Regions from separate parts of the Faecalibacillus sp. MSK20_93 genome, predicted to be linked through region 2. Evidence: predicted binding sites of a transcription regulator. Region 2 holds the regulator's gene; the other holds the start of a gene.
What was found. The regulator HrcA, encoded in region 2, represses chaperone genes, less so after heat shock. The targets are predictions, from matches to a motif close to TTTTAGCACTNNNNNNNNNNNAGTGCTAAAA.
Positions count from the first base shown of each region.

Region 1: the regulator HrcA is predicted to act here: its motif matches at 15,081-15,111, upstream of LJD34_RS06500 (GroES family chaperonin).

Region 1 is NZ_JAJDKA010000016.1:101-17,091, reverse strand. Features, by position in the region: gene LJD34_RS06585 (UDP-N-acetylglucosamine 1-carboxyvinyltransferase) at 1-410, opposite strand, end outside; gene fba (class II fructose-1,6-bisphosphate aldolase) at 531-1,397, opposite strand; gene LJD34_RS06575 (MalY/PatB family protein) at 1,477-2,646, opposite strand; gene LJD34_RS06570 (TrmH family RNA methyltransferase) at 2,657-3,394, opposite strand; gene LJD34_RS06565 (hypothetical protein) at 3,384-3,650, opposite strand; gene LJD34_RS06560 (methyltransferase domain-containing protein) at 3,749-4,558, shown strand; gene LJD34_RS06555 (RluA family pseudouridine synthase) at 4,545-5,435, shown strand; partial or broken gene tnpA (IS200/IS605 family transposase) at 5,650-5,989, opposite strand; gene LJD34_RS06545 (RDD family protein) at 6,176-6,850, opposite strand; gene LJD34_RS06540 (MalY/PatB family protein) at 6,863-8,038, opposite strand; gene LJD34_RS06535 (M24 family metallopeptidase) at 8,039-9,127, opposite strand; gene LJD34_RS06530 (PTS sugar transporter subunit IIC) at 9,174-10,487, opposite strand; gene LJD34_RS06525 (PTS sugar transporter subunit IIB) at 10,510-10,842, opposite strand; gene LJD34_RS06520 (PTS lactose/cellobiose transporter subunit IIA) at 10,842-11,162, opposite strand; gene ypdE (aminopeptidase) at 11,167-12,213, opposite strand; gene LJD34_RS06510 (BglG family transcription antiterminator) at 12,206-14,113, opposite strand; gene LJD34_RS06505 (hypothetical protein) at 14,331-14,939, opposite strand; gene LJD34_RS06500 (GroES family chaperonin) at 15,123-15,383, shown strand; gene groL (chaperonin GroEL) at 15,398-16,991, shown strand, end outside.
Region 2 is NZ_JAJDKA010000015.1:33,604-50,594, forward strand. Features, by position in the region: gene LJD34_RS06410 (site-2 protease family protein) at 63-767, shown strand; ribosomal protein L21 leader region at 809-879, shown strand; gene rplU (50S ribosomal protein L21) at 896-1,207, shown strand; gene LJD34_RS06420 (ribosomal-processing cysteine protease Prp) at 1,207-1,530, shown strand; gene rpmA (50S ribosomal protein L27) at 1,535-1,819, shown strand; gene obgE (GTPase ObgE) at 1,865-3,145, shown strand; gene ruvA (Holliday junction branch migration protein RuvA) at 3,275-3,832, shown strand; gene ruvB (Holliday junction branch migration DNA helicase RuvB) at 3,843-4,832, shown strand; gene LJD34_RS06445 (ComEA family DNA-binding protein) at 4,825-5,283, shown strand; gene LJD34_RS06450 (ComEC/Rec2 family competence protein) at 5,274-7,280, shown strand; gene holA (DNA polymerase III subunit delta) at 7,304-8,254, shown strand; gene LJD34_RS06460 (L-serine ammonia-lyase, iron-sulfur-dependent, subunit alpha) at 8,263-9,474, shown strand; gene hemW (radical SAM family heme chaperone HemW) at 9,479-10,552, shown strand; gene LJD34_RS06470 (AAA family ATPase) at 10,604-12,247, shown strand; gene hrcA (heat-inducible transcriptional repressor HrcA) at 12,388-13,416, shown strand; gene grpE (nucleotide exchange factor GrpE) at 13,419-13,976, shown strand; gene dnaK (molecular chaperone DnaK) at 13,995-15,812, shown strand; gene dnaJ (molecular chaperone DnaJ) at 15,874-16,991, shown strand, end outside.

The DNA of each region.
Region 1 (16,991 bases), on a different contig from region 2:
TTGGCACCCAATGCTTCAAATCCTTTAATATGTAAATCTATCGGACGTGGTCCTAAAAAGCATCCTCCTGGTGCTTTCATCACAACTTTTTTACATTTTCCAAGTAATGCTCCCATTAAATAATATGATGCTCTTAATTTATCCACAGCATCAGATACTAATGGAACATTTTCCATACGAGAGGGATCAACAATTAAACTATCATGACTTCTTAATACTGTACAATTAAGTTCTTCTAATAAAACTGCTAAAGCGTCCACATCACTGATTTCTGGTACACCATAAATCGTTACAGGACTATCCGCTAAAATAATTGCCGGAATAAGTGCTACAGTGGCATTTTTTGCACCCGAGATTTCTACTGTACCATTTAATTTATGTCCGCCTTCAATCGCAATAATTTCACTCATGACTTTACCCCTTTTCTTCTATCTATATTCCCTAATACTATATTATAAATTCATTAAAAAAACAACTTAATAAAGAGATTTCACATAAACAAAAAAAAGCCCGAAGGCTTTTTTAATTGATTAAGCTTTACCGATGCAACCGAATACTTCCATTCTATCTTTAACACATTGTTTAATAGCTTCTGCACCTGGTGCTAATAATTTACGAGGATCATATCCTTTTCCTTCTAAATCTTTTCCAGCTTCAATGTATTTACGTGTAGCTTCTTGGAAATATAATTGACATTCAGTGTTTACATTTACTTTAGATACTCCTAAAGTGATTGCTTTTTTGATCATTTCATCAGGAATTCCTGAACCACCATGTAATACTAATGGTAATTTTCCAGTTTCAGCTTGGATTGCATCTAATGCATCAAAGTCTAATCCTTCCCAGTTTGCTGGGTATTTACCATGGATATTTCCGATACCTGCAGCTAAGAAATCTACTCCTAAGTCTGCGATTGATTTACATTCTTTTGGATCTGCTACTTCACCTTTACCGATGACACCATCTTCTTCTCCACCGATTGATCCAACTTCTGCTTCTACTGAAACACCTTTTGAATGACATAATTCAACGATTTCTTTTGTTTTTTCGATGTTTTCTTCGATTCCATAATGAGAACCATCAAACATGATTGAAGAGAAACCTGCATCTAAAGCAGCTTTAGCTCCTTCGTATGAACCATGATCTAAGTGTAAAGCTACTGGTACAGTGATATTTAATGCTTCTACCATTGCTTTAACCATTGCTGCAACTGTTGTATATCCAGTCATATATTTAGCAGCACCTTCTGAAACACCTAAGATTACTGGTGCTTTTAATTCTTCTGCAGTTAATAATACTGATTTAGTCCATTCTAAGTTGTTGATATTGAATTGACCTACTGCATAATGTCCTTCTTTAGCTTTCTTTAACATTTCTGTTGCTGATACTAATCCCATAACAAATCTCCTTTTCTTTTTTTCGGTTATATAATACTATCTTTTATATAGAATTTCCATAGTTTTTATCATAAAAACCTTATTTTCCAAAAGCTTTTAATAATCTTTGACAAGCATCTTCTAAAACACTTCTTGGAATTGCAAGATTAAATCTTTCAAAACCTTCTCCACCTGTTCCAAAGATATATCCTTCATCTAACCATAAACCGGCTTTTTCTAACATTGTCTTTTCAAGTTCATCTTTATTTAAACCACATTCTCTAAAATCAACCCAACATAAATAAAGTCCTTCAGGTTTTACTAAATGAATATGAGGTAAGTTTTCTTTTAAGAATTCATCAAAATAAGTAAAGTTGTCATAAACATATTCCAACATTTCATCTACCCATAATTCACATTCATTATAGGCAGTCATACAAGCAATAATACCTAAAAAGTTTGGTTCATTAACCCCATAACGATTCATTGTTTCTTGATAAGCTTTTCTTAATTTTTCATCTGCAATAATAATATTTGATGTTTGTAACCCTGCTAAATTAAATGTTTTTGATGGTGCAGTTAAAATAACAGAGAATTCTTTATAACTTTCATCTACATTATAGAAAGGAATATGTACATGCTCTCCATAAACAAAATCTTCATGAATTTCATCAACAATAACTAAAACATGATGTTTCTTACAAATTTCACCAATTTGTTTTAATTCATCTTCTTTCCATACTTTTCCAATTGGATTATATGGATTACATAAAATAAACATTTTAACATCATTTTCTACGATTGCTTTTTCAAAAGCATCATAATCCATTTCATAAGAACCATCTTTATAAACCATTTCATTTTCAATGATTTTACGATGATTTAATTCAATTGAGAAATCAAATGGATAATATACAGGCTTATTAATAATGATGGCATCATTTTCCTTTGTATAAGCATTTACACATAATTTAATAGCTGTTACCACACCTGGTGTTGGGATGATCCATTCTTTATCGACATTAAAATCATGTCTTCTTTTCATCCAAGAAATAACCGCATCAAAATACTCATCTGGCGCAAATGAATACCCATAAACGCCTTGTTTAATTCTTTTAACTAATGCATTTTCAATTTCCTTTGGTGATTTAAAATCCATATCTGCAACCCACATAGGTAACACATCTTTAGGTTTATTATTGGCTTCAATGGTATCCCATTTAGCACAATTTGTACCTTTTCTATCTACAACTTCATCAAAATCAAACATACTTTCCCTCCTATAATACTTCTTTATCTTTAAATTCATCTTTTGAAAAATGCATCAACGTCATTCCTAAAGCCATGGAAAGATTCAATGAATCTATATGATGACTATGAGGAATAAAAATAGATTTCCCATAATCTAGATATTCATCAGGTAAACCACTACTTTCATTACCAAAAACAAGTGAATGATAACCTTCTTTGGATTCAACCTTATGAATATTGGTTGCTCCTTTTAACATCAATGTATAAATATCATGACTTGGAAATCTTTTTAAATAATCTTCAAAACTATCAAAATACTCAATATTCAAATGAAACATTGCTCCCATCGAAGCTCTTAAAACACGAGGATCAAAAACATCGACACCTGGTCGAATTATTGCTAGATTATAATAATTGAACCCTAACATCGTTCTCATAATTGTCCCCATATTTCCCATATCTCCAGGATTAACTAAAACAACATGATTTCCTTCTTGTAAAGTCATTTCATATTTTTTAATGATTGCTATCGCAAAACAATTATCTTTTTTTGATAATTTTTGAATTGTATTATCACTTTCAATCAATTCAATATGTTTTTCTCTACAAATTTCATCAATAATAGGAATTCCTTTATTCTTATAAGAATTACTTTTTATATATACTCTTAAAACAAGATCAGGACGATTCTTTAATAACTCAATCGTTTCAAAAACTCCTAAAGTATAGGTATAATCAAAATCCTTCTTATATGCTTTAATCTTCATCTAATAAACCTTCTACTCTCTTTGTTTCTTCTTCTACACTTTCTTTTAAAGAAAGAAAATGTTTTTCTTCAAAATTAGCTCCTTGATGAATTAAATCAATCAATTCATCATACTTACGACAAGCCAATTTCAATTGTGAATATTTGATGGTCACATCTAATTCATTTCCGGCATCAGCTGTAATTTTATTTACTTCATGATATACTTCTTTAAACTTAGCATCTAAGTCTACTTTTTGTTTCTTTCTAAAAAACATCAAGCATTCCTCCCTTGCCCTTAATAGTATCACAAATTCATCATAAATTCAGTTAATTTTTAGATTGTCTTTTGTTATAATACATTCGAGGTGATACTATGAAATTATTAGCTTGTCCAAAATGTCATCAACAACTTCATTTAGAAAACAAAACACTTAAATGTGAAAACAATCATTGTTATGACATTTCTAAAAGAGGATATATCAATTTATTATTAAATCCTGATAAAGCTACCAATAATCCAGGAGATAGTAAAGAATCTCTTGTGGCGAGAAAAGCATATTTAAATAAAGGTTATTATGATCCTATCTTAGATCAAGTGATTACGTGTATTGATGAATTCAAACATCAAGATGATTTAAGTATTTTAGATTTAGGATGTGGAGAAGGATATTATACTCAAGGTTTAAAGAAACATTTTGAAAACAGTGATATCTATGGTTTAGATATTTCCAAGATTGCTATTGATATGGCGACACGTTATCGTAAAGATGTTACTTGGCTTGTAGGAAATTCTAAAAATATTCCTATCTTAGATCATAGTTTAGATTTTATCTGTGCTTTATTTACAGTAGTAAATCAAGATGAATTAAAAAGAGCATTAAAAGAAGATGGTTATATTGTTCATGTTACTGCTAATAATCAACATTTAATTGAAATTAAAGAATTGATTTATGATGAAATCAAAGTAAAGAGTGATAAGTATATTCGTTTAGATTTTAATCAAGTGAAAAGTTATGACTTTAAAGAAAAAGTTCATATTTCTAATCGTGAAGATGCTTTAAATCTTTTAATGATGACACCACACTATTATCATATTAAAAAAGAAAAACGTGGCGTTTTAGATACTTTACAAGGTTTAGATATCACAATTGATATCAAAGTAACAGTGTATGCATTATCATAAAGAAAAGAATCATTTAGTAATAGAAATTGATGAAAGAATTCAAGGAATGACACTTCTTGAATTCTTTCATTATCTGCATCTTTCTAAAAAAACAATTCACTTACTTCGTCAAAATAAAGACTATACTTTAAATAATACTTATGTTGATTATCAAACCATTTTAAAAGATAAAGATATTCTTTCAATTAAAGCCTATGAACAAGGCAGAGATTTTATCGAAGAAGAAAGCTCCTTAGAAATCATCTATGAAGATGACTTGCTTTGTGTCGTCAATAAACCAAGTAACCTCATTATTCATCCTGATGATAAAAGTAAAAAAAATACTCTTTGTAATTATGTGAGTTATTATTACCAACAAAGCTATCAAGATTTACCGATTCGTTATCTTCATCGTTTAGATAGAGATACGACCGGTTTGGTGATGTTTTGTAAATGTGCTCTTTTACAACCCTATTTTGATTATATGATTGCATCTAAAAAAATTAAGAAAACTTATCTTGCTATCATTCAAGGACATTTACCTAAAAGAGAAATAACTATTGATTTACCTATCGGTCAAGACCGTCATAGTAAAAATAAAATGTGTATTTCTAAAACAGGTAAAGATGCTTTAACACATTTTAAAGAAATTAAAACAAAAGGAAATTATACACTTGTAAAATGTCAAATTGAAACTGGTCGAAAACATCAAATAAGAGTTCATTTGAATCATTTACATCATCCTATTATAGGAGATACTCTTTATGGAAAAACTTCTTCTATGATTAAAAGAATGGCTTTACATGCTTATTGTTTAGAGTTTATTCATCCATTAACTTATCAAACAATAAAAATTGAATGTTTACTTCCTTTTGATATGGAAAAAATCTTTAAATAAAAACCACGTCTAAACGGCGTGGTTTTCACTGTGGCTATAAGCCTTTGTTACTTGCTCGCGTCTAAAGGCGTTGCTTTTGACTCTCGCTTTCCCTCAAAGGGAATTTTTATTTTGCTTTTTTTCTGCGGTTTCTATTTCCTTCTCGAATTCCTTTTTCTTCAAACGGATCCTTATATTCTTTCACACTTAATTTATCCATTGCAATATCATGTTACTCTTGTTCTCTTATATATTTTGCGACGGTTTGATCATTTAATCCTACTGTACTCACATAATACCCTTCTGCCCAAAAAGGGTCTATTTCCATACTTATATTTCAAGTTTGCATGTCTATCAAAAATCATCAATGCGAATTTCCCTTTCAAGTATCCCATGAATGATGACACACTTAACTTTGGTGGTATCATTACTAACATATGTACATGATCACTCATCAAATGCCCTTCTATTATCTCCACCCCTTTATATCGGCAGAGTGTTCTCAATATTTCTCCTATATCTTTCCTTCGTTGATTATATATCACTTTTCGTCTATACTTTGGTGTGAAGACGATGTGCTAAAGAATTTGCTTTTTTAGCCACTATTTATTATTGCACCACCCGCATAGCAGGTGGTTTTCTATTTCGCACATTTCATGTGCTCAACTGACTGAAGTCATCAATTCTCTTTTCATTCAAATTGTATAAAAAAAGAACAATGTAATGATAAGACATTGTTCTTTATATTTTACTATTATGCATTATTTTTTCTTTTTATTTTTTTTATTCTTTTTTTCTTTTCTTTTTGCTGGTTTTTCATCTTCACCCACAACTCTTGTCTTAGCAAGATAATCATGGATACTTCTTTGAGAAGCTGATCCTAGAACAAAAACTCCTGAAATCATTGTAATAACCATACCAATCATTTTTAAATAATAGTCAAAATAGAAACCTGTTGCTAGTGTAAGCATTTGTCTTAAATAATTAGTAACAACAATAGCCGAACCTTCTAATAAGAATAATCCAACCCCTTGTCTAATAATCAAAGTTTTTAAACTCACATCACTATAATCATCATTATTTACAATCTTTATTTTTAACCAATGTTTTGCGAGTGTTTGTCCTGGATATTTCTTATAAGGAATATAAATATAATAAACAAAAGCCACAACAATACATAATATACCTGCAAGATAGGACCAATACGTTGGAAAACCTAAACTAGGAAAAACATAAAGATCACTAAACATGTCTGATCTACCAGTGACTCCCCCATAGAATAAAACAGCAGGAAAACCACTAATAATACCGCCAACTGCCCAATCAATAGCATAAGCTATAACACGTTTACTTACTGGAACTTTTACAGGATTTCTATCTAGCCATTTTGTATGTTTAGCCCACAGTAATTGAATTTTAATTAATAAATAATGCATAATAAATACCTCCTATTTTGAATATAATGCATCCATTGCTATTTTAAATCTTCGCAATCCTTCTTTTAATTTAGATTGTGGACACCCTATATTCATTCTTAAATATTTTGGGCCACCATAAATTTCACCTTTCATAATCCCAATTCCACCAACATTCACTAAAGCATCTTGTATTTCTTCTGCAGTATATGGAACATCTCTTGCATCAATCCAAGCTAAATAAGTTCCATCTGGTGTTTTAAATTTAAAATCAGGCAACTCTTCTTTTATAAATTCTTCTACAATTTTCATATTTTCTTTAATATAATCATTAAGTTGATCAATATAATCATCGCATTGTGTATAACCTATCATTGTCGCATACATACCAAAAATACTTACAGAATTTAAGAAATCTTTTCTTCTTGTATGCATCAAGAATTTTTCTCTAACTTCTTCATTTGGTATCATTAAATATGAACCAATTAATCCTGGTGTATTAAATGTTTTACTAGATGAAGCTGCTGTATAAAGTTCATCATATTCATGAATATAAGATAATAAAGGGATATGTTTTCTATCTCTTAATTGAATATCCATATGAATTTCATCAGAAATAATTTTTACTTGATATTTTTTACATATCTTTATTATTTGATCCATTTCTTCTTTTGTCCAAATTCTTCCTGTTGGATTATGTGGAGAACAAAGTAATAATAATTGACATCCTTGTACTTGTTTTTCAAAAAGATCGAAATCTATTTCAAATGTCCCATCTTTTGATATTAAACGATGAGCAACTAATTGTCTATCATTATCTTGGATAACTGTATAAAATGAATCATACATAGGTTCAAATGTTAATACTTTATCATGAGGTTGACTTAATAAACGAATCAATAAAGAAACTGAATACATCACAGTAGGACTATATAAGATCCAATCTTCTTCAATATGTGTATGATGTCTTCTTTCAAAATATCCTGTAATAGATGATTTAAAATCATGATGATTCCATCTTGTATATCCATAAATTTGATGATGTGCCACTTCAAATATTTTTTCAGTAATAGGTTTAGGAATAATAAAATCTGTATCAGATATTGAAAATGGTATTAAATCCTTTTTATTAAAACGATCTTGTATATAATCCCATTGTGTACAATAAGTACCTAAACGATTATGAACCTCATTAAAATCATACTTCATTTATTTATCCTCCAAAATAATATAATCTTTTGTTGTTTTATTTAATGGTACACCTACACCATCAATAATAACAACATCATCTTCAATACGAACACCACCAACACCAGGAACATAAACACCTGGTTCACAAGACATCATCATATGTTCTTGTAAAACTGTTTCACTCTTTGAATTTAAAGTTGGTCCTTCACCATCTTCACCAATTCCTAATCCATGTCCTAAACCATGATTAAAATATTCACCATAACCTGCAGTCTCAATCACATCTCTAGCTGCTTTATCTACATCTTTTCCCTTAGCTCCTGCTTTAATAGCACCAAGACCAGCGAGTTGTGCCTTTAAAACAACATCATAGATTTCTTTGATTTTTGGATCAGGTTCTCCAATAAAACACATACGTGTCATATCTGATTGATAATTTTGATATTGAATACCAAAATCAATCATAATAGGTTCATGAGCTTTTACTTTTCTTGAAGTTGGACGACCATGTGGTAAGGCTGTTCTTTCACCTGTTGCTACTATTGTATCAAAAGACATTTGTTGTGCACCAGATGCAATTGAATAATATTGTACTAAAGCGCTAATTTCATATTCACTCATTCCTACATGAATGTGTTCAATTACTTTTTGATAGATTTCATCAGTAATTGCAATTGATTTTTTCATAGCTTCAATTTCTTCATCTTCTTTAACAATACGAAGATGAGCAATTTCTTGATCAAATAAAAGAACTTCTATCCCTAATTTTTCTATTTCATGATATTCCTTAACTAATACTTGATACGCTTCTACCCCTAGCGTTTTACAATTTTCTTTTTTTAATATTTCTTCTACTGTCCCTAAATAATTACGTCCCGTTAAATGTGGATTATGTAATATAATTTCTAAATCATGTTCTTTTTCTTTGGCTTCTGTAATATAACGCCCATCTACAATTAAATAGCCATGTTCTTTTGTAATCAATACTTGACAACCACTACCAGTCATAGTATTCATCCATTTTTTTACTGTTTTACTTTTAATTAATAAAGCATCTATATCTTTTTCATCTAAAAATTCTTGTATTTTATTTATTCTTTTTGCCATTTTTAATCCTCCTACAAATAAAGGCAAGTCGAAACTTGCCTATTAATTAGAAGTCTAAGTCTAAATCGTCTAAGATAGCTGCATCTTCTGCACTGATAGCATTAGTTTCTTCTTCTTTATTACCATAAGTCTTTTCGTATGATTTAACAAATGGATACCATATTAAAATAGATAGTATTAATTGTACTGCATTAACAACTATAGACATAGGATCCATATTCGTTAAGAATCCTTCTAGGAATACACCTACATATGGCGGTGTAAAGGTTGAACATTTCATAATACCTAAATACATCGCCCATCCACCTAATGAACCAATAATACCACCACAAATAACAAATGGAATAAAGAACATTGGATTTAATACGATTGGCGCACCAAATAGAATTGGTTCATTAATTCCAAATAATGCTGGAATAAATGATAATCTACCAACTTGTTTTAAAGCTTTATTCTTACTCATTAAGCACCAGAATACACAACCAATAGTAACACCACTACCTGTAAAGTTACCAAATGCTGATTCAGGTCCAGGAGCATAGAAGTGAGTTGCTACATGACCAGCTTGAACAGCAGCAATATTTTCTGCTAAGAATTGAGTTGAAATTGGACTTGTAATTGGGCTTAATACTGATGGATGAATACCAAAGAAGAATATTAAAGCTTGTAACATTTTTAAGAAAGTATAAGCAATTGGATTATCCATAGATCCTACTAATGGTGCAAAGATTGCTGTAAAGATTAATGGTGGCATTGTATTTAATACATTGACACAAACAATACGTACAATTAAGAAGAACCCAATAATGATTACTGAAATAGGAATCATTTCAAAAGAACGAGATACGAAATCAGGTACTGTATCTGGCATCTTGATTGTAAAGTTTTTCTTTTTACACCAACGGAATAATTCAACAGCGATAAATCCTGCAAACATTGCACAGAATAAACCTTTAGGTCCTAAATAAGTTTTAGAAATTCCACCATCTTCTGTGAATTCTACAACTAACATTAAGAATGAGACTAATCCCATTGTTACACATCCTGGAATATCTAACTTATAAGAGGTAGCTAATTGATATGCAATAATTACAGTAACATAAACTGACATTAAAGCCATACCTACATTATAAGGAATATAGATAATATCCAAATTTGCTAAGATCCATTGAGAAATTACATGTTTTTCTCCAATCATATTTGGAATTGCTTCTGGAATCAAACAAAAACTACCGATAATTAACAACGGTGTCATTGCAACCATTGCTTTTTTAACAGCGCTCAAATGAACTTCTTTATCCATTTTATCAGCAAGCGGTGCTAAATACTTTTTCATAAAGTTCTCAAATTTTGAGTACATCGTTTTTTCCCTCCCTATAAAATTATTTTTTTAAATCTGCTTTTCTACGCGCAATTAATGCTTGTTTCATGACAGTTGCCCCATCCATTTTCCCATATGTTTCTTGATCAACAATAACATAAGGAATCTTACGAGGTTCGATGATAGGTTTTACTGCATCTAATTTATGTGCAACTTGTGGTCCTAAAACTAAAACATCACAATTGTCTGCTTCAGATTGTAGAATATCAATTGGAATAGCAATAAAATCAAAATCAGCATCATTTAATTTTGCACTGTTATGTACTGTATCTTTCATACTATTCATAAGCATTGTTGTAGAAAGTCCACCTGCACAGCATAATACAATTCTCATTATTTACCCTCCTTTGCTTCAAATACATTTATTAGTTCTTCAATTAGATCTCTTGCTAATTGAGAAGTCATATAATGGTCTTGTGCATGAACCATTAATAACCCAACTTCTGGCTTATTTCCAGAGCCTGACATTTCGGCTTGAATAAGCTTTGTTTGAACAGTGTGAGCTTGTAAATCAGCTTCTTTAGCTTGTTCTAATATCTTTCTTGCTTCATCATATTCACCTGTTTTTACTTTCTTCAACGCTTCAAAAGCTAAAGATTTGCTTTGTCCAGCTGAAGAAATTAATCCTACAATAATTTGTTCCGTTTCTGTCATTTGTTTATCCTCCAATAAAATTAATAAAATTTTGATAATCTTGATATGTCAAATGATCTATTAAGCAGTTAACTAACTGTGTCAAACTTTTTAAATCATCACTATGAACAAATGAATAAGATCCATGACAATATCTAAGTGGTATTCCTAAAACAAGTGCCAAACGTCCACCTTTTTCTAAGTGTGCATTTCCAGCATCTGTTCCTCCTCCACCGAACATATCGCTTTGATAAGGTATTCCATGTTTACTGGCTAATTCTTTAACATATTTAATCAATTTTTTATTTGGTGAAAGGGTTTTGTCATAATGAACAATCATTGGCCCTTTACCAATTAAACGATGATTCGTATAGTTTTTAACAAGTTCTGGATTATTCGCAACATCAAGTGCAAAAACAATATCAGGATCAATAAGATGAGTCGCTGTTTTACCACCTCTTACACCAACTTCTTCACTACTTGTTCCTACAAAATAAATATCATTTTCAACATTTCCATGAATTCTTTTCATCGCTTCTATCATGACATAGCATCCTGTTCGATCGTCCATTGCCTTGCCAGCAATCACTTTATCTTGAATCTGTCTTGCTTCACTAGCAAAACAAACCATGTCACCAACATCAATTCCTAAAGCTTTTACTTCATCTGCACTATCAACTCCAATATCAACGTACATTTCTTTAACGTTACCGTTGCTATCTTTAGTCACATTTAATAAGCCTTCCACTTTTTTACCATCTTGCGTCGTAATTCTAACCATTTGCATTTCTTTGCTTTTATTTAAAACTGAACCTAAAGCTACTAAATATACAAAACCAATATCAGAAATATGTCTTACCATAAAACCTACTTCATCTATATGAGCACAAAACATGATTTTTAAAGGATTTGGTGAAGTCCCTTTTTTATGAAAAATAATACTTCCTAAACGATCACTAAAAACTTCATCACTATATTTTGCTAATTCTCGATAGAGAATCGATCTTACTTCATCTTCTACTGATGCTACACTATCAGCATTACTCAATTCTTTTAGTAATTCACTATTCATTATTTCCACCTCCTATTTCTTTCATTAAATTCATCATTTCTTCAAAAGAATCAACCTTCGTTAACATTTCAACATAATTACTCTTTTGCATTAAACGATATAACTTTTTAGTTATTACTTTATACATTTCAACTTGATCTTTCTTTAAACAAATCATAAAAACTATTTTTATTTCTTTGCCATTTTGTACAAATGGTTTCTTTAAAATAGCTACAGAAATCATATTTTTAAGTGCATCTGTTTCAAGTGGATGGGGTATACAAACTCCATTTGTATAAATAGTACTTACATACGATTCACGTTCAAAAATCAAATCAGTATAGCCTTTTTTACCATAACCTTTTTCCTCTAATTCCTGTCCCATCATCCGAATAATATTTTCATAACTATCTGCTTCTATAAATTTAAAAAAATCTTTAGAAAAGAATGAATAATACATAGGATTATCTTGAATCAAAGTATAAGGATCATATTCTTCACATTGTAAAATTTGTTTAATCTTAACTAAATCTCTATCATCAAGTAGTTCTTTAATATAAATAATTGGTGCCTTGATTTCTTGAGATAAAGGCATGATTGTAAAAATTAAATCAGGTTGAAATGTTTTCAATTCATCTTGTTGTAAAAATGAAAATGTTTGTACCTCTGCTTGAGGAAATAATGATTCAATTTGTATCTTGATCATATAAGCACTTCCACCACCTGATGAACAAACAATTCCAATACGATTATAAGATAACAATTTACCTTGTTTTTCCTTTTCCATATGTGATGCAAAATGCATCGCTACAAAACCAATTTCATCAAATGTCACTTCAACGTTGTATTTTTCATGTAACATGCTACAAAATTGAAGAGCGATATTAAACATCATTGGGTATGTAATATTTAGCTCATTGGCTAATGGATTTTGATATGAAATTTTATTATGTAATCTATCTATTAATAATGAAACATGTGTTAACAACATTTTCTTAAAGTCTTCATCTTCAAGAAATTTCGTATCATATTTTTCATCTATTTGTTTTATAAATTCTTCAATGTCTTCTTTTAAATAATTTGTAAAAGAAGATATTGAACCTATTTCTCTTTTTATATTTTTTTGTAAAACTTTTAAAATCTCTTCTATGCTTTTTTTACTTAATCCTATAGCATATTTCTTTTCTAATATTCCAACTAAGAATTCAACAATTCGATGAATTTCATTATTTTTATCAAAAATAAATTCCTCTTTTTGTTCATCTTGTCTGTGTGCAATATAAATAACAATTTTTAAATACTCAATCACATTTAAAAGTTCATTATAGTTGATTTTCAACCCTTCTTTATTCAACTGTCTAATTAACTTTTGTTCAATGTCATTAAATTCTTCAATAACATCATTTACTGCCGTTTGAATAAAAACATTTTGATTTAAATATTCTTCAACTAAGTACTTTTTAAAAGATGTCAATTCATAACGTAACAAAATACCATAATGTGTTTTTCTTTCTAATTCAAAATGATAACTCTTTGCTAGATTTTCAACATCATTCATATCATGCTTTATAACAGTCTTAGATACTTGAAAAGTATCTGCAATGTTATTCATAGAAATATATCCAGTTTGAATAGCAAGATAAGCTAAAATTTGTGCTGGTCTTTCTTTAACCTGAAAATAAATACCTTCATTTAAGCTTTCCATAAAATCTTTAAACAATTCTTCATTTGTTATTTCTAAGAGATATCCAGAACCTCTTTTGTTATGAAATGTAAAACCTTTTCGAGGAGAAATACGCATTAAGTATGATAAGTCATTTTGAATCGTTCTTTTTGAAACATCATACTTTTGAACAAAGTAATCTAGTGAGAGATATATATTTGAATTTATAAAATCTTTCATAATTAGATACATTCTCATTGGTATTTCCACCTTCCTCTATCTTTATTATATCAAATTAAAATTTTGTCAAAAGGAAACCTTCTACATTTAAAAATGCAATAATTTTCCTAATCTCATCAAAAAAAGATATTGAATATAATTTTAACATCTCTACCATTTAAAAGGTTAAATATTACAAAATATGAAAGCCATAAAAAAAGAAGTCTAACGCTGTTAGACCTCTAGAAATTATCTTTTAATCAAAATAAGTAATTTTTAAATCTTTAAAGAAAGCTTCTGTTCCAACATCTACAAAGAAACCAATATTTCCTCTCATTGATTTATCATGAATCATTTGATCAACCACTAATAATGATTGAAGATCATCATTTAAATAGAAAATTGCTTTTTCATCTTCAATCACCGCTTTTAAACTAATCCATTCATTTAAGTCAATGTCTACTTGATTTTCATATTTTGTAATGCCGTGTTCTCTAAAATAGGCAAATGTATAGGTTGGATAAGAAAAATATTGACAACCATGTTGTTTCCTTACCGGGTCATCACATTGTCTACCATTTGTAGGTCTTACATAAAATGATTCAAATTTTGTATCATCTTCATGAATACGATATGCAATACCAATAAATCCTCTCGCAAAATCTGGTGCCTCTTTTAATAAACGACTAAGCATCTTTACTTCAATAATTCCATTATGAAATGATGAATCAACTAATTTAGCGTACGTATTTTCATCATATTCATTAATTTTTCCACTTTTAACAACTCTTAAAACCTTTTCATTATCAATAACTTCATTTGAAATATGTGTATAATTTTCTTTCCAATTTTCTTTATTAATCATTTCTTATCCTTCCTTTCACTAACATCATAAAATATCTTTTTTATTTGGTAAAGGAGGCACTTTTTTGTAACTATGTTTAGCACTTGATTTACCAAAGTGCTAAACAATTCATATTCAGTTAACATAAGAGTCTATAATACAAATTAGCACAAGGATATGGTGAGTGCTAAAGGAGTGAATAGTATGATTAAACCATTGCATAAATTTGTATTAATAAAAAAAGAAGAAAAAGAAAATAAGACAGCAAGTGGAATTGTTTTATCAACAGAAAAGAAAGAAGTTCCTTCGATTGCAAGTGTTATTGCTGTTGGTGATGAATGTACTTCATCATTAAAAGAAAATGATCGTGTAATTTATAAAGAATATTCAGGTACGAAAGTGACTGTTGAGGATCAAGATTATATTGTTATTGATGAAAAAGATATTATTGCTAAGTTTGAATAAGGGGGCAGATATTTATGAGTAAAGAAGTAAGATTTTCAAATGATGCACGTCAATCAATGTTAAAAGGTGTTAATGTTTTAGCGGATGCGGTAAGTGTCACATTAGGTCCTAAAGGACGTAATGTGGTCTTAGATAAAGGTTATGGTTCTCCATTAATTACAAATGATGGTGTAAGTATCGCTAAGGAAATAGAACTTGAAGATAAATTTGAAAATATGGGTGCTAAACTTGTATATGAAGTAGCCAATAAAACTAATGATGTAGCAGGTGATGGTACAACCACAGCAACTATTCTTGCTCGAAATATGATCGTGAATGGATTGAAAGCTGTAGATAAAGGAGCTAATCCTGTTTTAATGCGTGAAGGTATTGAAAAAGCAGGTAAAGAAGTTGCTGATGTTGTTTTGAAAAATTCACATAAAGTAGAAACAAGTCAAGATATTGCTTCAGTAGCGACTATTTCAGCTGGTAATGAAGAAATTGGGCAATTGATTGCTTCAGCAATGGATAAAGTTGGTAAAAATGGAATTATCAACGTTGATGAATCTAATAGTTTTGACAACGTCTTAGAAATCAATGAAGGTATGCAATATGATAAAGGATATGTTTCTCCTTATATGGTCACAGATCATGATAAAATGACTGTTGAAATGGAAAATCCTTATATCTTTATTACAAATCATAAAATCAATAATTTACAAGAAATTCTTCCAATTCTTGAACAAATCGTTCAAAGTAATAAACCATTATTATTAATTGCTGATGACTTTGAAAACGAAGTTATTTCAACCCTTGTTTTAAATAAACTAAGAGGAACATTCAATGTTGTCGCAACAAAAGCTCCTGGATTTGGAGATAACCAAAAAGAATTATTACAAGATATTGCTGCTTTAACTGGTAGTACCTTTATTAATAAAGATATTTCTATGGAATTAAAAGATGCTACTCTTGATCAATTAGGAACAATTAAAAAAGTAATCGTTACAAAAGATCATACAACAATGATTGCTGGTAATAATCCATCAGATAGTTTAAAACAACGTATTGAAAGTATTGAAAATCAATTAGCGAAAACAACTTCTTCTTATGATCAAAAACAATTAAAAGAACGTTTGGGTAAATTATCAAATGGTGTGGCAACAATTAAAGTTGGCGCAACAACTGAAAGCGAATTAAAAGAAAAGAAATTACGTATTGAAGATGCTTTAAATGCCACTAAAGCCGCTGTTGAAGAAGGTATTGTTATTGGTGGTGGTGCTGCTTTAGTAGAAGCATATAAAGAAGTTAAACCTCAATTAAAATCTGATAATGTAGATGTTCAAAAAGGTATTCATATTGTCATGGAAGCCTTATTTACTCCAATTCAACAAATTGCTGAAAATGCCGGATATAATGCAGAAGATATTGTTGAAAGCCAAAAAACTGCGCAAAAGAATTATGGTTTTGATGCTAAAAATGGACAATGGGTCGATATGTTTGAAAAAGGAATCATTGATCCAACTAAAGTCACTCGTAGCGCATTATTAAATGCTTGCAGTATTGCTTCATTATTCATTACAACCGAAGCAGGTATTGCCGATGCAAAAGATACTTCTAAAAACGAAGTTC
Region 2 (16,991 bases):
TAAAATGATATTTGAATATTTAGGAAAACAAATCACTTATCAAGAATATTTGGGGATGTAAAATGAAAATACATCCCCTTACTTATCTTTATTTACTTTTAGCCTTTATATCAGGTTCTTCTTATTATGTGGCTTTTTTATTTTTTTCTATTTTACATGAAATAGGTCATTATCTTGTGGCACTTTATTTTTCTTTTGAAATTGAAAAGATTATGATACTTCCTTTTGGGGCTTTTTTATCGTTAAAAGATTTAGGAAAACATTATGTTTATGAAGAAATAGGGATGCTTCTTTGTGGTCCATTTATTAATCTTATTTGTTTTATTTTTTTTCTTTTTATAAAAGAACCATTGTTAGCTAAAATCAATATTTATATTTTAATATTCAACTTACTTCCAGTTTATCCTTTGGATGGTTCAAAACTTTTATTATTATTTTTATCTTATGTCATAGATTATCAAAAAGCCATGCAAATACAAATAAAAGTTTCACTATTGTTTATTTGTATTCTATGGATTATTACGAAACAAATAGGGAGAAAAATTATTTTAGGATATTTATTTTATCAAGTTATTTTATATCTTAAAAATTATCGTTTGATTTATATGGAAACATTAATGAGTGATCATCTTAGTAAAAAAAGAGTGAAAATAAATAAACATCTTGAATATTTTCGACCTTATCAAAATATCTATCATTTTCATCAACGATTTTATGATTTTGACACAATAAAAATTTATTTGATAAAATCTAAGAAATCGCATTGACTTTAATTGGAATATTCAGTATAATGCACTTGTTGTAGACCTCTAGACTACAACCGCACATAAGAGGTATTAAATGCGTTTGCTGCCTTGGTTGGCGAGTCTTAGAAAAAAATTATAGGAGGTGCGGTATGTACGCAATTATCGAAACAGGTGGAAAACAATTAAAAGTTGAAGCTGGTGATGCAATTTTCGTAGAAAAATTAGAAGTTGAAGCAGGAGAAAAAGTTACTTTTGATAAAGTATTATTAGTTGGAGATGAAACTGTAACTATTGGTGCTCCTTACGTTGAAGGTGCTACTGTAGAAGCTACTGTAGAAAAACAAGGTAAAGAAAGAAAAGTAACTATTTATAAATATAACGCTAAAAAACATTACCACAAAAAACAAGGTCATAGACAACCTTATACAAAATTAATTGTTGATTCAATCAACGTTAAATAATGATTAAAGTTCAAATAAAAAGAAATAATAAATATATTACTCAAATTAAAATAAAAGGACATGCCCAGTTTGGTGAATATGGCAAAGATCTTGTGTGTGCTGGCGTAAGTGCTGTAGCTACAGGTATTTGCAATACTCTTGCTAAAAAGGGATTTCTAGAAGAAAAAAAGTGTGCAATTATTTTAAAAAATGGTAATATAATGATAGATGTGTATGAAAATGATGAAATAATGCAAGTGATACTAGAGACTCTTGTGATTAGTTTGGAATCATTTACAGAAGACTATCATCAATATATCAAGATAACCTATGAGGAGGAATAACATCATGATGTTTAAATTAGATTTACAATTATTCGCTTCTAAAAAAGGGGTTGGATCAACTAAAAACGGTCGTGACTCAAAATCAAAAAGATTAGGAGCTAAATTATCAGACGGACAATTCGCTACTGCTGGTTCTATTATTTATAGACAAAGAGGTACTAAAATTCATCCAGGTACTAACGTAGGAAAAGGTGGAGATGACACTTTATTCGCTATGTGTGATGGAATTGTTAAATTCGAAAGAATGGGAAAAGATAGAAAAAAAGTATCAGTTTACCCAGCTGCATAATGAAATCCCTGAAAAGGGATTTTTTTTTGAAAGAGAGGTGGAAGTATGCAATTTATCGATAAAGCTAAAATATATATTGAAGCTGGTAAAGGTGGAGATGGAACGGTGGCTTTTAGACGTGAAGCACATGTTCCAAAAGGTGGACCTGCCGGTGGAGACGGTGGAAAAGGTGGAAGTATTATTTTTGAAGCAACAACATCTTTATCAACGTTATTAGATTTAAAATATAAACGTGTTTATAAGGCACGTCCTGGTGGTAATGGGATGGCTAAAAAAATGCATGGTGCAGATGCAAGTGATTTAGTAATCAAGGTACCAGTGGGGACAGTTATTACGAATGAAGAAACTGGAAAAATTATGGCTGATTTAACAGAAGACAGACAACGTGTCGTTCTTGCTAAAGGTGGTCGTGGTGGAAGAGGAAATGCGCGTTTTGCAACTTCTCGAAATCCTGCACCACAAATTTGTGAAAGAGGAGAACCGGGAGAAAAATTTGATGTTTGCTGTGAGCTTAAATTATTAGCAGATGTTGGACTTGTAGGGTTCCCTTCAGTAGGTAAATCAACATTCTTATCTGTTGTTTCACGTGCAAGACCAGAAATTGCTGATTACCATTTTACGACTATTGTTCCTAATTTAGGAGTCGTTCAAGCAAAAGATGGTCGTAACTTTGTTATGGCTGACCTTCCAGGATTAATTGAAGGGGCAAGTCAAGGTAAAGGACTTGGTCATCAATTTTTAAGACATATTGAAAGATGTCGTGTTATTGTTCATATTATTGATATGGGTGGTATTGAAGGACGTGATCCTTATGAAGATTATTGTACAATTAATGAAGAACTTGGACAATATCAATATCGTTTATTAGAAAGACCACAAATTGTCGTAGCTAATAAAATGGATGAAGAAAATGCTGAAGAAAATTTAAAAGCTTTCAAAGAAAAAGTAGGAGAAGATGTTAAAGTATTCCCTATTTCAGCAATTATTCATGAAGGTGTTGATCAAGTATTATATGCTGTTGCAGATGCTTTAGAAACTGCGCCTAAGTTTGATATGGAAGAAGTAGAAGAAAATACAGTTGTTTATAATTATGAAGAAGAAGAGGCACCATTTGTTGTTCACAATTTAGGTAATGGTCAATGGACAATTACTGGTAAGAAGATTGAACGTCTTGTATCCATGACTTCTCTAGTAAGTGATGATGCAATTAAACGTTTATCTATTAAAATGCGTAATATGGGAATTGATGAAGCTCTTAGAAACGCAGGATGTCAAGATGGAGATGTTGTTTCTATTCTTGATTTTGAATTCGAATTCTATGATTAATGAATCAGGCTTTATGCCTGATTTTTTATTTTCAGTTAATAGATACTATGATATAATTGAGACAAATTTGACACAAATTTGAGACGAAATGATTCGTTTTTTATAATATAATAGTAATAGGAGAAATGTATGTATAGCTATATAAAAGGTTTGATTGTTGATATTCAAAGTGATCATATTGTTTTAGAAAATAATGGGATTGGTTATTTAATTTATGTGAGCAATCCTTATGCTTTTTCTAAAGGAAAAGAAGTGGTTGTTTATCTTTATCAACAAGTAAAAGAAGATGGTATTTTATTGTATGGATTTAATTTAAAAGAAGAAAAAGATTTATTTTTAAAATTGATTTCAGTTAAAGGAATTGGTTGTAAAAGTGCTTGTACAATGCTAGCAAGTGGAGATGTTGAAGGAATTTGTGAAGCTATTGAAAGTGGCAATATGACCTATTTAAAGAAAATACCAGGTATTGGACCTAAAGCAGCAGGACAAATTATTCTTGATTTACAAGGAAAAGTAACTGCTACAAAACAAACTGTCGTTAATCAAGAATTGGAAGAAGCTATGGAAGTATTAATTGCATTAGGTTATAAACAAAGTGAAGTAGATAAAGTTGTTAAGAAATTGACAGATGAAAATTTAGATACAAATGGTTATGTCAAAAAAGCATTAAGTTTAATTGTTAAATAGGAGGGAAAACATGAACGAGGTTTTAGATCCTGAAATTGTAGAAGATGATGAAAGTTCGCTTCGTCCAAGTGATTTTGATGAATATATTGGACAAACAAATCTTAAAGAAAATTTAAAAGTGTTTGTAGGGGCTGCAAAGCTTCGTGATGAGTCGTTAGATCACGTTTTACTTTATGGACCACCAGGTTTAGGAAAAACAACTATGTCAATGATCATTGCTCATGAAATGGGAACTCATATTAAAATTACAACAGGTCCAAGTATTGAAAAAACAGGGGATCTAGTAGCTATTTTAACAGCTCTTGAACCAGGTGATGTTTTATTTATTGATGAAATTCATCGTTTAAATAAAGTGGTAGAAGAAATTTTATATCCAGCGATGGAAGATTTTTGTGTTGATGTTGTTATCGGAAAAGAAGCATCTACAAGATCGGTAAGGATTGATTTACCACCTTTTACCCTTGTTGGGGCAACAACGAGAGCAGGTGATTTATCAGCACCATTAAGAGACCGTTTTGGTATTGTTTCAAAATTAGAATATTATAGTGAAGAAGAACTGACTCAAATTATTGATCGTACAAGTCGTGTGTATAATATTGTTATGGATGATGATGCTAAAAGGGAACTTGCAAGAAGAAGTCGTGGGACACCACGTATTGCAAATAGATTATTTAGAAGAGTTAGAGACTTTTCACAGTTTTATGGCGATGCAACAATTACAAGAGATAGAACAATTGAAGCATTAGAAAGATTAAAAGTAGACAATTTAGGATTAGATGATGTTGATCATAAGTATTTATTAGGAATCATTCATCGTTTTAAAGGAGGACCTGTAGGACTTGAAGCAATTGCTGCATCTATTGGGGAAGAACCACAAACTTTAGAAGATGTCAATGAACCTTATTTATTACAAATTGGTTTGATTAAAAGAACGCCAAGAGGACGTATAGCAACAGCTGAGGCTTATCGTCATTTAAATATTGAACAAGATTATGAATAGTTTTGAAAAGATAGGACTTATTGTCCTATTTTTTATTTCTCTCATTTATAGTTATGTAAAGCCAACAGCTATTGTTGAAAATATTCAAACCAAACAAAATATTATCATTTATGTAGAAGGAGAGTTTGAACAAAAACTCTCCTTTAAAACAAAACCAACAATTAATGATGTTTTAACAAAACTGCAAACAGATAACCATTATCAATTTAATGAAAATTATCAACTTACAAATGAAAGTAAACTTTATTTACCTCATGGTCAAAATCTGATTTCATTAAATCATGCTTCACTTGATGATTTAATGACATTAAAAGGAATAGGAGAAAAAACAGCCATAAAGATCGATGAGTATCGACAAAAAACACCATTTCAAACAATTGAAGATTTAATGAATATTCAAGGAATTGGTGAAAAGACATATCTTCGATTAAGGGAGTATTTATGTTTATAAAAGGAAAAGGTTTTTATCTAGCACTTCCTTTATTGGTGGTTGTTTTAGCTAAAATGTTACATCCTATTTTATATGTATTTCTTATTTTTTATTTTATTTTTCTGTATTTAAAACATTTTAAAATACTATTGAGTGTAAGTTTACTGTTATCATTTCTCTTATTTCTCTTTTTTTATTTACCACAACCTTTAAATCAAAATGAAATTTCAGGAAAGGTCGTAAGTAAAGATGATCAAAGTATTGTTGTCAAGAGGGGGTATCATAAAGTAAAGGTTTATGGAGAATTTAAAAATATCTCGTTGTTTGATGATATTTCTTTGATAGGAAAACCTTATAACTTCCATCAAATACAAAATGATTATGCGTTTAATTATCAATATTATTTATATAGTTTAAATATTTTTGATACTTTACAACTTGAAAAAATAAAAAGTAATCAACATCAAGATCATCTATATCATTATTTAGAAAAAAGAATCAAGACATCTTCCAAAGTAAAAAGTCTGTTATCTTTATTTATTTTAGGAACAAAAGATGAACAAATGAAAGAATATTATCAAAAGTTAACGCAACTCTCGATTGTTCATTTATTTGCTCTTTCGGGTATGCATCTTACAATTTTACAGAAATGGTTGATGAATTTTTTAAAATTCTTTTTTTCAAAAAAAGGACAAAAATGTATATCTCTTATATTGATTGGGGGTTACATGTTTAGTATTCCTTATAATATTTCTTATTTAAGAGCGTATCTAATGCTTTTTTTACCAATGATTTTTGGTAAATGGTTAAATCAGTTGGATATTTTTTCTTTTTTAACAGTTGGTATGTTAATGTATAATCCTTATTTGATTTATAATTTATCTTTTATTTTTTCTTATTTGATTTATTTTTTTATTTTACTTTTACAAAATCAAAAAGCAGGGAAATATTATTTATTTTTAGGTTCAATTCCCATTATTATTTCTATTCAACATGTTTTACCGGTGTTTTCTTTTTTGATAGGTATTCTTCTAATGCCTTATATAGAAATGATTTATAAAAGTATGCTTTATTATTTATTACTTGGAAAATATGTTTTACCTTTTTTATCTTTAGAATATGAATTGTTATTAAAAATGATTGCTTTTATTTATGATTTTTCTTTTACATTGCCTTTTAGTCAACCGACTTTATTTTTTATAGGTGTTTATTATTATCTTTATTTAAAAGGAATTTATAAATTGAATGTCAATAGAAAAGTAATCCAAGAAGTATGTCTATTATTAAGTGTGTTACTTGCTTTTTATTTTTATCCTTATTACAACATGAAAGGACAAGTTGTGATGATTGATGTGGGCCAAGGGGATTGTTTTTTTATTCAACAGCCTTATGCCAGAGGAAATGTATTGATTGATACGGGGGGATTACAAAAGAGTGATCTTGCGACTTCTCGGTTGATTCCTTATTTACAAAGTCAGGGCGTTTTTTATTTGGATGCCGTTTTTATTTCACATGAAGACTATGATCATTGTGGAGCGTTAGCGTCTTTGAAAGAACATTTTAAAGTTAAAAAGGTTCTCTATGATTTTAAAAAAAAGAAAATTGGCGATTTAGTTTTTAAAAATTTAGCTTTAGATAAATATTATACAAATTCAAATGATCGCTCTTCTATTATTTACGTGACTATCAACCATTTAAATTATTTATTTACAGGTGATATTTCTAAAGAGGTGGAAAGTGATTTATATCAGACATATCATCATTTAGATGTCGACGTTTTAAAAGTGGCACATCATGGAAGTAGCAGTTCTTCAAGTGAAGATTTGTTTAAAATGATTGATCCTAAAGTAGCGCTTATTTCTGTAGGAAAGAATAATCGTTATAGACATCCATCTTATTTAACATTAAAAAGATTAGAAGCATATGGGGTGAAAATTTATCGCAGTGATCTTCAAGGAATGGTTAAGATTGTTTATTATGTAGGTAAGAATTATGTCATGACTTCAAGTGGTTTTTAGTTTATAATAGCTATGGTGATGATATGTTATATGTATTATATGGAACAGAGAGATTACTGATGGATCAACGTTTAGATAAGTTAAAAAAAGATCATCATTGTAATCAAGAACAGATGAATTATACAGTTTATGATGTTTCTAAAGAGGGAATGAAAGTTGTTTTAGAAGATGTAATGACACCTCCTTTTTTAAGTGATGAAAAAATGGTTGTTATTAAAAAAGCAGATTTTCTAACAACCAAAAAAATAAAAAAAGATAATCATGATATAGATTATTTTATGCAATGTTTACCTTATTTAGATAAAACAGTACATCTTGTTATTTTTAATGATGAAAAGAATTTTGATGAAAGAAAAAAAGTTGTCAAGATGTTAAGAAAAGAAGCACAGTTTTATGAAATCAATCCTTTAAATTATTATAAAGTTTCTGATACAGCAAGACAGGCTGTTAAAAAAAGAAATTGTACTATTGATGATGATGCTTTAGAGTTACTTTTAAGTAGAAAAGGAACAAATTTAATGGATATTGCTAGTGAAGTAGAAAAGCTTTGTTTATATACACAGCATATTGATATTCATTGTGTTGAAGAACTTGTCAATCGTCCCTTAGATGAAAATGTTTTTGATTTAACAACAGCTATTTTAAGTAAAGATAAACAAAAGATGATGTCTATTTATAAAGATTTAATGACAATTAATGAAGAACCAGTTAAATTGATTGTTTTGGTAGCTAATTCTATGCGTTTGATTTATCAAGTAAAATTATTAGATAGAAAAGGGTATACTGATCAAGAAATTGCTAAAATGTTGGCAGTTAATCCTTTTCGCTTAAAATATGTAAGAAAAGAAGGCCAATTTTTTCAAATAGATGAACTACTTAGATGTTTAAATGAATTATCTTTATTGGATGTTAAAATTAAGACGGGACAAATAGATAAAAAATTAGGCTTAGAATTATTTATGTTAAGAATATAGGAGAAATTATGGAATCATTAAGAGAATTGTTTAAGATAGGATTTGGACCATCCTCTTCACATACAATGGGTCCTCAAAGAGCAGCTTCTAAAATAAAAGAACAGTATCCAAATGCTTCACGTTTCGAAGTTGAATTATATGGGTCGCTTGCCTTAACTGGAAAAGGTCATTTAACAGATTATATTATTAAACAAACATTGGGCAAGCAAACGATTGTTCGTTTTAAAAGTGATCGTTTACCTTATCATCCAAATGGCATGAAATTTTATGTGTACCAAGATGAAAAAGTTCTTGATACAATTACTGCTTATTCTATAGGTGGAGGAACTGTTGAATATGAAGGAAGTAAGTTGCAACAAACAAAACAAATCTATCCTCATAAAAATCTTAAAGAAATTATTCAATATATTGAAGACAATGGTATTTCCTTCTATGATTATGTTTTAAATTATGAAGATGAACATTTTAAGGCCTACTTATTTGAAGTGTTAGATAGTATGTTTACCTGTGTACAAAATGGCTTACATCATGAAGGAGTGATTCCTGGAAGGTTACAACTAAAAAGAGTTGCTAAAAGTATGTATCAACAAGCAATCAATACGCGAAGAGAAAGTGATCGAGAAAGATTGCTTGTTTCAAGCTATGCTTATGCTGTTTCTGAGGAAAATGCCTGTGGTAATAAAATTGTTACTGCGCCAACATGTGGAGCAAGTGGAATTTTACCAGCTGTTTTATTTTATTGTTATAAACAATTAGAAATTCCTCGTAAAGAATTGATCAAAGCTTTAGCGGTTGCTGGTTTATTTGGAAATGTCATTAAACATAATGCGACAATTTCAGGGGCTGATGGCGGATGTCAAGCAGAAGTTGGCAGTGCTTGTGCAATGGCTGCAGCAGCCTATGGTTGGATTTTAGAACTTAATAATTCTTTAATTGAATATGCTGCAGAGATGGGGCTTGAACATAATTTAGGACTAACATGTGATCCGGTTGGTGGCTATGTTCAAATTCCTTGTATTGAAAGAAATGGTTTTGGTGCTTTACGTGCAATCGATGCAGCAAGTTATGCTAAACAATTAGGTTATTTAAGAAAGAACAAAGTTTCATTTGATTCAATTGTGAATGTTATGAAAGAAACTGGAAAAGATTTAAATAGTGCTTATAAGGAAACTTCTTTAGGTGGACTAGCAAAGGAATTTGGTTTAAAAGATGGAGACTAGAAGTTTGTATGTACACATTCCTTTTTGTGAATCTATTTGTAGTTATTGTGATTTTTGCAAGGTCTATTATGATCAAAAACAAAGTGATCTCTATTTACAAAGATTAAATGAAGAATTATCACAAATAGAGCAACATCATTTAAAAACGATTTATATTGGAGGGGGAACCCCTAGTGCTTTAAATGATGAACAATTAGAAAAATTAATGTCAATGTTAAAACCCTATAGTTTAGAAGTGGAAGAATATTGTATGGAAGTTAATCCAGAGTCAATGGATTATTATAAGTTAAAGATTTTAAAAAAAGGTGGTATTAATCGTTTAAGTATTGGTGTACAAACGTTTCAAGATCATTTATTAAAAGAAATAGAGCGTCATCATAATACAATCCAAGTAAAAAATATTATTAAATATGCTAAAGAAATAGGTTTTGATAATATCTCAATTGATTTGATGTATGGGTTACCAAAACAAACAAAAGAAGATATTCAAAAGGATATAGAAATTTTAAAATCTTTAGATTTGCAACATGTTTCTTATTATTCTTTGATTTTAGAAGAAGGAACGATTTTAAAATATAAAAATTATCAGCCTTTAGATGAAGAAAGCGAATATCAATTAACATTATTCATTGATCAAGAATTAGAAAAAATAGGTTTTGAAAAATATGAAATTTCTAATTATGCTAAACAAAGATATCAATCGAAACATAATCTTATGTATTGGTACTATAATAATTATTATGGAATAGGATTAGGTGCTTGTAGCAAAATTGATGGACAAATTATAGAACATAGTCGATCACTTACTAAATATTTAAATGGTGATTTTAAAACAACAACAATTGATGAAACAAAAGAAGAAACAATGTTTAATCAAATAATGATGTCACTTCGTTTAAAAGAAGGGCTAGATTTAAATAAATTTAAAGAAAGATATCAAGAAGATGCCCGTATTCTATATAAAGAAGCGATTACTAGAAATATAGAAAAGGGTAGATTGATGATTGAAAATGATTATTTAAAAGCAACTCAAGAAGGTCAGTATGTTTTAAATGATATATTAATTGATTTTATGTAAAGTGGTATACGGATAATAAATGGTTTATAATAAAACAAAGAGGTGATGAACATGAAGAAAATACCAACAGGAATAAAAAGTTTTAGTAAGCTTAAAGAAGAAAATTACTACTTTGTTGATAAAACGTTAATGATTAAAGATTTTTTAGAAATAGGATCAGAAGTAACACTTGTTACAAGACCTAGAAGATTTGGAAAAACAATTAATATGTCAATGATGTCAGAATTCTTTGATATTACGAAAGATTCTAAAGAAATCTTTAAAGGTACTAAAATCATGGATACACCTTATGTAAGTGAAATAAATCAATATCCAACGATCTTTATCTCTTTTGCGGATGCAAAAAGAGATAAAGTAGCGGTTGTTTCCACAATAAAGATGCAAATATTAAAGCAATGGAAAAAATATAAATATATCTTTAAAGGTTTAGATGAGTTTGATTTACCAATATATCAATCCCTATTAAAAATATTAACACAAACAGAAGATGGAAGTCTTGTAGGAATAAATGATGCGATAGCTTTTTTAATGGATAAATTACAAGATTACTATCATAAGGAAGTAATGGTCTTTATTGATGAATATGATACACCTTTTATAGAAGCACATACAAAAGGGTTCTATGAAGAAGTAAGAGGAGGATTATCAGGTTTGCTTCATAATTCTCTTAAAACATCGAACAGTTTAAAGTATGCCTTTATTACAGGTATTCAAAGAGTAGCTAAAGAAAATATCTTCAGTGATTTAAATAATCTTGTTGTTTGTGATGTAACGGATCAACGTTATGCTGCTTATTTTGGCTTTGACAGTGATGAAACAAAAGAATTACTAGAATACTATGGATTAGAATTAAATAATAAAGTCAAAGAGATGTATGATGGCTATCATATAGGCAATCGAGATATCTATAATCCATGGTCATTATTAAATTATGTTGATACAAAAGAATTGACATCTTATTGGGTCAATACCAGTGCCAACAGTATGATCAAGACAGCTTTGAAACAAGCAAGCTATACATTTAAAAATCAATATGATAAACTCATTAAAGATGGTAAGTTAGATACCTATGTTTCAATGCAGACAAGTTTCTTTGAAGAAGCGGATAATTCAACTTTATGGGGATTGTTTGTCAATGCAGGGTATCTTACAGTTACAAAAGAAATAGATCTTTTAAAAGGTAAATATTGTATCGAAATACCAAATAAAGAAGTCGAACAGGAATTTATAAAACTGACAGAATATCAGTTAGGATTAAGCAGTGGAACATTAGATACAGTAACTGAAAGTCTAACCAAAGAAGATCAAGAAACATTTTTAGAAAGCTATCAAGAAATCTTAATGGTACCAAGTTATCATGATTTACAGAAAGAAAACAGTTATCATATGATGATGCTAGGAATGTGTTTATGTTTAAATAAAGATTATGAAATCATTTCTAATAGAGAAGTAGGAAAAGGAAGAGATGATCTCATCTTAAAAGCCAAAGATGAAAAGAAAACATCATTCGTCTTAGAATTCAAATATCTAAAAGAAGATAAAAAAGATCTTGAAAAAGCATTAGATGAATTATCTAATAAAGCTATTCAACAAATCAAGGATAATAAATATGATTATGGATTAAAAGGAAAAGTCATTTATATAGGACTTGCCCATCATGGTAAAGATGTAAGTATTAAATGGGTTGAAAGTTAAGGGCCTCTGTTAAGTAGACAGAGGTTCTTTATTTTACGATTTTTTTTGATTTTTTAGCACCAAGTTATTGACAGTGCTAAAATAAAATGTATAATGTATTTAGCACAAGAGAAATAGGAGTGCTAAAGGTGGTGAACTTGATGTTAACAGCAAGACAAATGCTGATATTTAAATGTATAGTTGAAGAGTTTATTGAAAATGCTGAACCGGTTGGATCCAAGGCATTGATGGTAAAATATCAACTTCCTTATTCAAGTGCAACGATTCGTAATGAAATGAATTTTCTAGAAAATTATGGTTATCTAGAAAAAACACATATTTCTTCTGGAAGAGTACCTTCTAAAGAAGGCTATCGTTTCTATGTTCATAATTTAGGAAAAGTTGATTTGGATGAAGGAACAAAAAATCAAGTTGCTACAATTATTAATAAGCATCGTCGAAATTTAAATGAGATGGTGCATGAAAGTTGTAACATGTTGAGTGAATTAACTCATCTTACAAGTGTTGCATTAGGAAATGCTTCAGATGATATGCTGCAACGCATCTCTGTTGTTCCTTTGGATGATGGACGTGTAACAGCAATTATCATTACAAGTCAAGGTCATGTTGAAAATAAAGTTTTCCAATTTTCAAGTGATGTAGAAATGGAAGATTTATTAAGTTGTGTTAATGTGATGAATGAATTATTGATAGGAACACCTATCAGTGAAGTAGCATTTCGTTTAGAACGAGATGTTCGACCAATTCTTACAACGCAAGTGAAGCAACATGAAGAATTATTTAATGCGTTTTTGGAAGCATTCGTTAAATTTGCTTCAAATAGTGTTTATTTTTCTGGAAAAGAAAATATTCTCTATCAACCAGAATTTAATGATGTGGATAAATTAAGAAGACTTGTAAGTGCTTTTGAAAATTCAAAAGTGTGGAAAACTCTACCATTATCGAGTGAGGATGGTATTCAAATCAATATTGGAAATGAAACACCTCTAGGAAAAATGAATGATGTTTCAGTAATCTCTGCTTCATTTAAAACAGGGGAAACATCAAAAGGTTCTATTTCGGTAATTGGTCCAACAAGAATGCCTTATGAAAAAGTAGTGGCATTAGTAGAGTATATATCTGAAAATATTGAAAAGGCTTGTTTAGAAGATAAACAAGATGAGAAATAGAGGTGAACAAATTGGCTGAGGAAACTAAAGTTGAAAAAGAAGTAACTGAAGAAGTTGAAGAAAACAAAGAAGCTGAGGCTGAAGTTGTTGAAGAGGAAAAAGTTGATCAAGAAGATCAAATTAAAATTCTTCAAGGTGAAGTTGATAAATGGAAAAATGATTATTATAAAGTGTTTGCGGATATGGAAAACATTAAAAGACGTATGCAAAATGAACATGCAAATAACTTAAAGTTCATGATGCAAGGTTTTATTGAACAAATGTTACCAATCGTTGATAACTTTGAAAGATCATTAGCAATTGAAAATCCAAGTGAAGAAGTGGCAAACTTCTTAAAAGGATATGAAATGATTTATAAACAAATCATGACATTATTAGAAAACCAAGGAGTTAAAGTGATTGAAGCTGAAGGTAAAGAATTTGATCCTAACTTCCATCAAGCAGTAATGACTGTAAGTGATGAAAACTTTAAACCTGGTATGGTTGTTGAAGAGTTACAAAAAGGTTATATGTTAAAAGATCGCGTTATTCGTGCATCTTTAGTAAAAGTAAGTGAATAAAATAGGAGGATTTATATTATGGCAAAAATTATTGGTATTGACTTAGGAACTACAAACTCATGTGTAAGTGTGTTAGAAAACAATGAAGTAAAAGTAATTGCAAACCCAGAAGGAAATCGTACAACTCCTTCAGTTGTATCTTTCAAAAATGGTGAAATTATTGTTGGGGAAGCTGCAAAAAGACAAGCAGTAACAAACCCTGATACAGTAATGTCGGTTAAACGTTATATGGGTACTGATCATAAAGAAAACGTAAATGGTAAATCTTATACACCACAAGAAATTTCAGCAATGATCTTACAAAACTTAAAAGCAACTGCTGAAGCTTATTTAGGTGAAACAGTAACAAAAGCAGTTATCACTGTACCTGCATATTTCAATGATGCTCAAAGACAAGCAACAAAAGATGCTGGTAAAATCGCTGGTTTAGATGTTGAACGTATCATCAACGAACCAACTGCTGCAGCATTAGCATTCGGTCTTGATAAATTAGATCAAGAACAAAAAGTATTAGTATATGACTTAGGTGGTGGTACTTTCGACGTATCTATCTTAGACTTAGCTGATGGTACATTTGAAGTATTAGCTACTGCTGGTAACAATAAATTAGGTGGGGATGATTTCGATAAGAAAATCATGGACTACATCGTAGATGAATTCAAAAAAGAAAACGGAATTGATTTATCTAACGATAAAATGGCAATGCAACGTATTAAAGAAGCTGCAGAAAAAGCTAAAAAAGACTTATCTGGTGTAATGCAAACTCAAATTTCATTACCATTCATTTCAGCTGGTGCTGCTGGACCATTACACTTAGAATTATCATTAACAAGAGCTAAATTTGATGAAATTACAAGAGACTTAGTTGTAGCTACTGAAGGACCAGTTAGACAAGCATTAAGTGATGCTGGAATGCAACCAAGTGAAATTGATCAAGTATTATTAGTTGGTGGATCTACTCGTATTCCTGCTGTTCAAGAATCTGTTAAACGTTTACTTGGAAAAGAACCTAACAAATCAGTAAACCCAGATGAAGTTGTATCTATGGGTGCTGCTATCCAAGGTGGAGTTATCGCTGGTGACGTTAAAGATGTCTTATTATTAGATGTTACACCACTTTCATTAGGTATCGAAACAATGGGTGGAGTTATGACAGTATTGATTGAAAGAAATACTACAATTCCAACTACTAAATCACAAGTATTCTCTACTGCTGCTGATAATCAACCAGCTGTTGATATCAACGTATTACAAGGTGAAAGATCAATGGCTAGAGATAATAAACAATTAGGTTTATTCAAATTAGATGGTATCGAACCAGCTCCAAGAGGAGTACCTCAAATCGAAGTTACTTTCTCAATTGACGTTAACGGTATCGTAAATGTTAAAGCTAAAGATTTAAAAACTCAAAAAGAACAATCGATCGTTATTCAAAACTCTACAGGATTATCTGATGAAGAAATCGATCGTATGGTAAAAGAAGCTGAAGCTAATAAAGCTGAAGATGAAAAGAAACGTAAAGATATCGAAACAAGAAATAAAGCTGAACAAATGATCAATGAAATTGATAAAGCTTTAGCTGAACAAGGTGATAAGATTGATGCTAATCAAAAACAACAAGCAGAACAATTAAAAACTGAATTAAAAACTGCTTTAGATAACAATGATATGACTACTCTTGAAGCTAAAATGTCAGAATTAGAACAAATGGCTCAACAAATGGCATCATATGCTTATCAACAACAACAAGCAAACCCTAATAGTGGTGCTGGACAAACAACATCAAATAACAATGATGATAATGTTGTTGATGCTGATTTCGAAGAAAAGAACTAATCACTTAAAAAACCAAGGTTCTTCCTTGGTTTTTTAAAAGTATTATAGAAAGGATGATTTTATGGCAAGTAAAAGAGATTTTTATGAAGTCTTAGGGATTTCAAAAACAGCAAACGCTGATGAAATAAAACGTGCATACCGTAAAAAAGCAAAACAATATCATCCCGATATCTGTAAAGAACCTGATGCAGAAGAAAAATTTAAAGAAGTTCAAGAAGCTTACGAAGTTTTATCTGATGATAATAAAAGAGCGGCTTATGATCGTTATGGACATGCAGCCTTTGAACAAGGTGCAGGTGGTGCTGGAGCCAGTGGCTTTGGTGGATTTGGTTTTGAAGATGTCGATTTAGGAGATATTTTTGGATCATTCTTTGGTGGCGGGGGAAGTCGTCGTCAAAGACAAAATGGACCACGTCGTGGTGATGATCATTTAATGCGTCTAGAAATTGATTTCATGGATGCAATCAATGGTGTTAAAAAAGATATTAAAGTAACTTATGATGCAGAATGTCCTCATTGTCATGGTAGTGGTGCAAAAACACCAAACGATGTACAAACATGTTCGCATTGTAATGGTACAGGAACTGTTTCTAAACAACAACAATCTCCATTTGGTACATTTGTAACACAAACAACATGTCCACATTGTAATGGTACTGGTAAAAAAATTAAAGTTAAATGTCCTGACTGTCATGGTAAAGGATATATTACAAAAACAGTTACTGTTCAATTAGATATCCCTGCTGGTATCAATGATGGTCAACAATTACGTGTTGCTGGTAAAGGTGGAAGAGGATCTAATGGTGGATCTAATGGTGACTTATTTGTAGAAATCCGTGTAAGAAACAATACACACTTTATTCGTGAAGGACGTAATATTTATGTTACAATTCCTATTAGTTCAGTTGATGCAACTTTAGGATGTGAGGTAGATGTACCAACAGTACAAGGTGACGTGAAAGTTAAAATTCCTGCAGGAACACAATCTGGAACAACTTTAAGATTAAAAGGTAAAGGGGTCAAAGATTTAAGAGGAAACGGATACGGAGATCAAATGGTTAAGGTTGAAGTTAAAATTCCTACAAAACTTTCTAGTAAAGAAAAATCATTGTATGAACAATTACAAAAATTAAGTAAAAAAGAATCTATCTTTGAATCATTTAAGAAAGGATTTAAAAG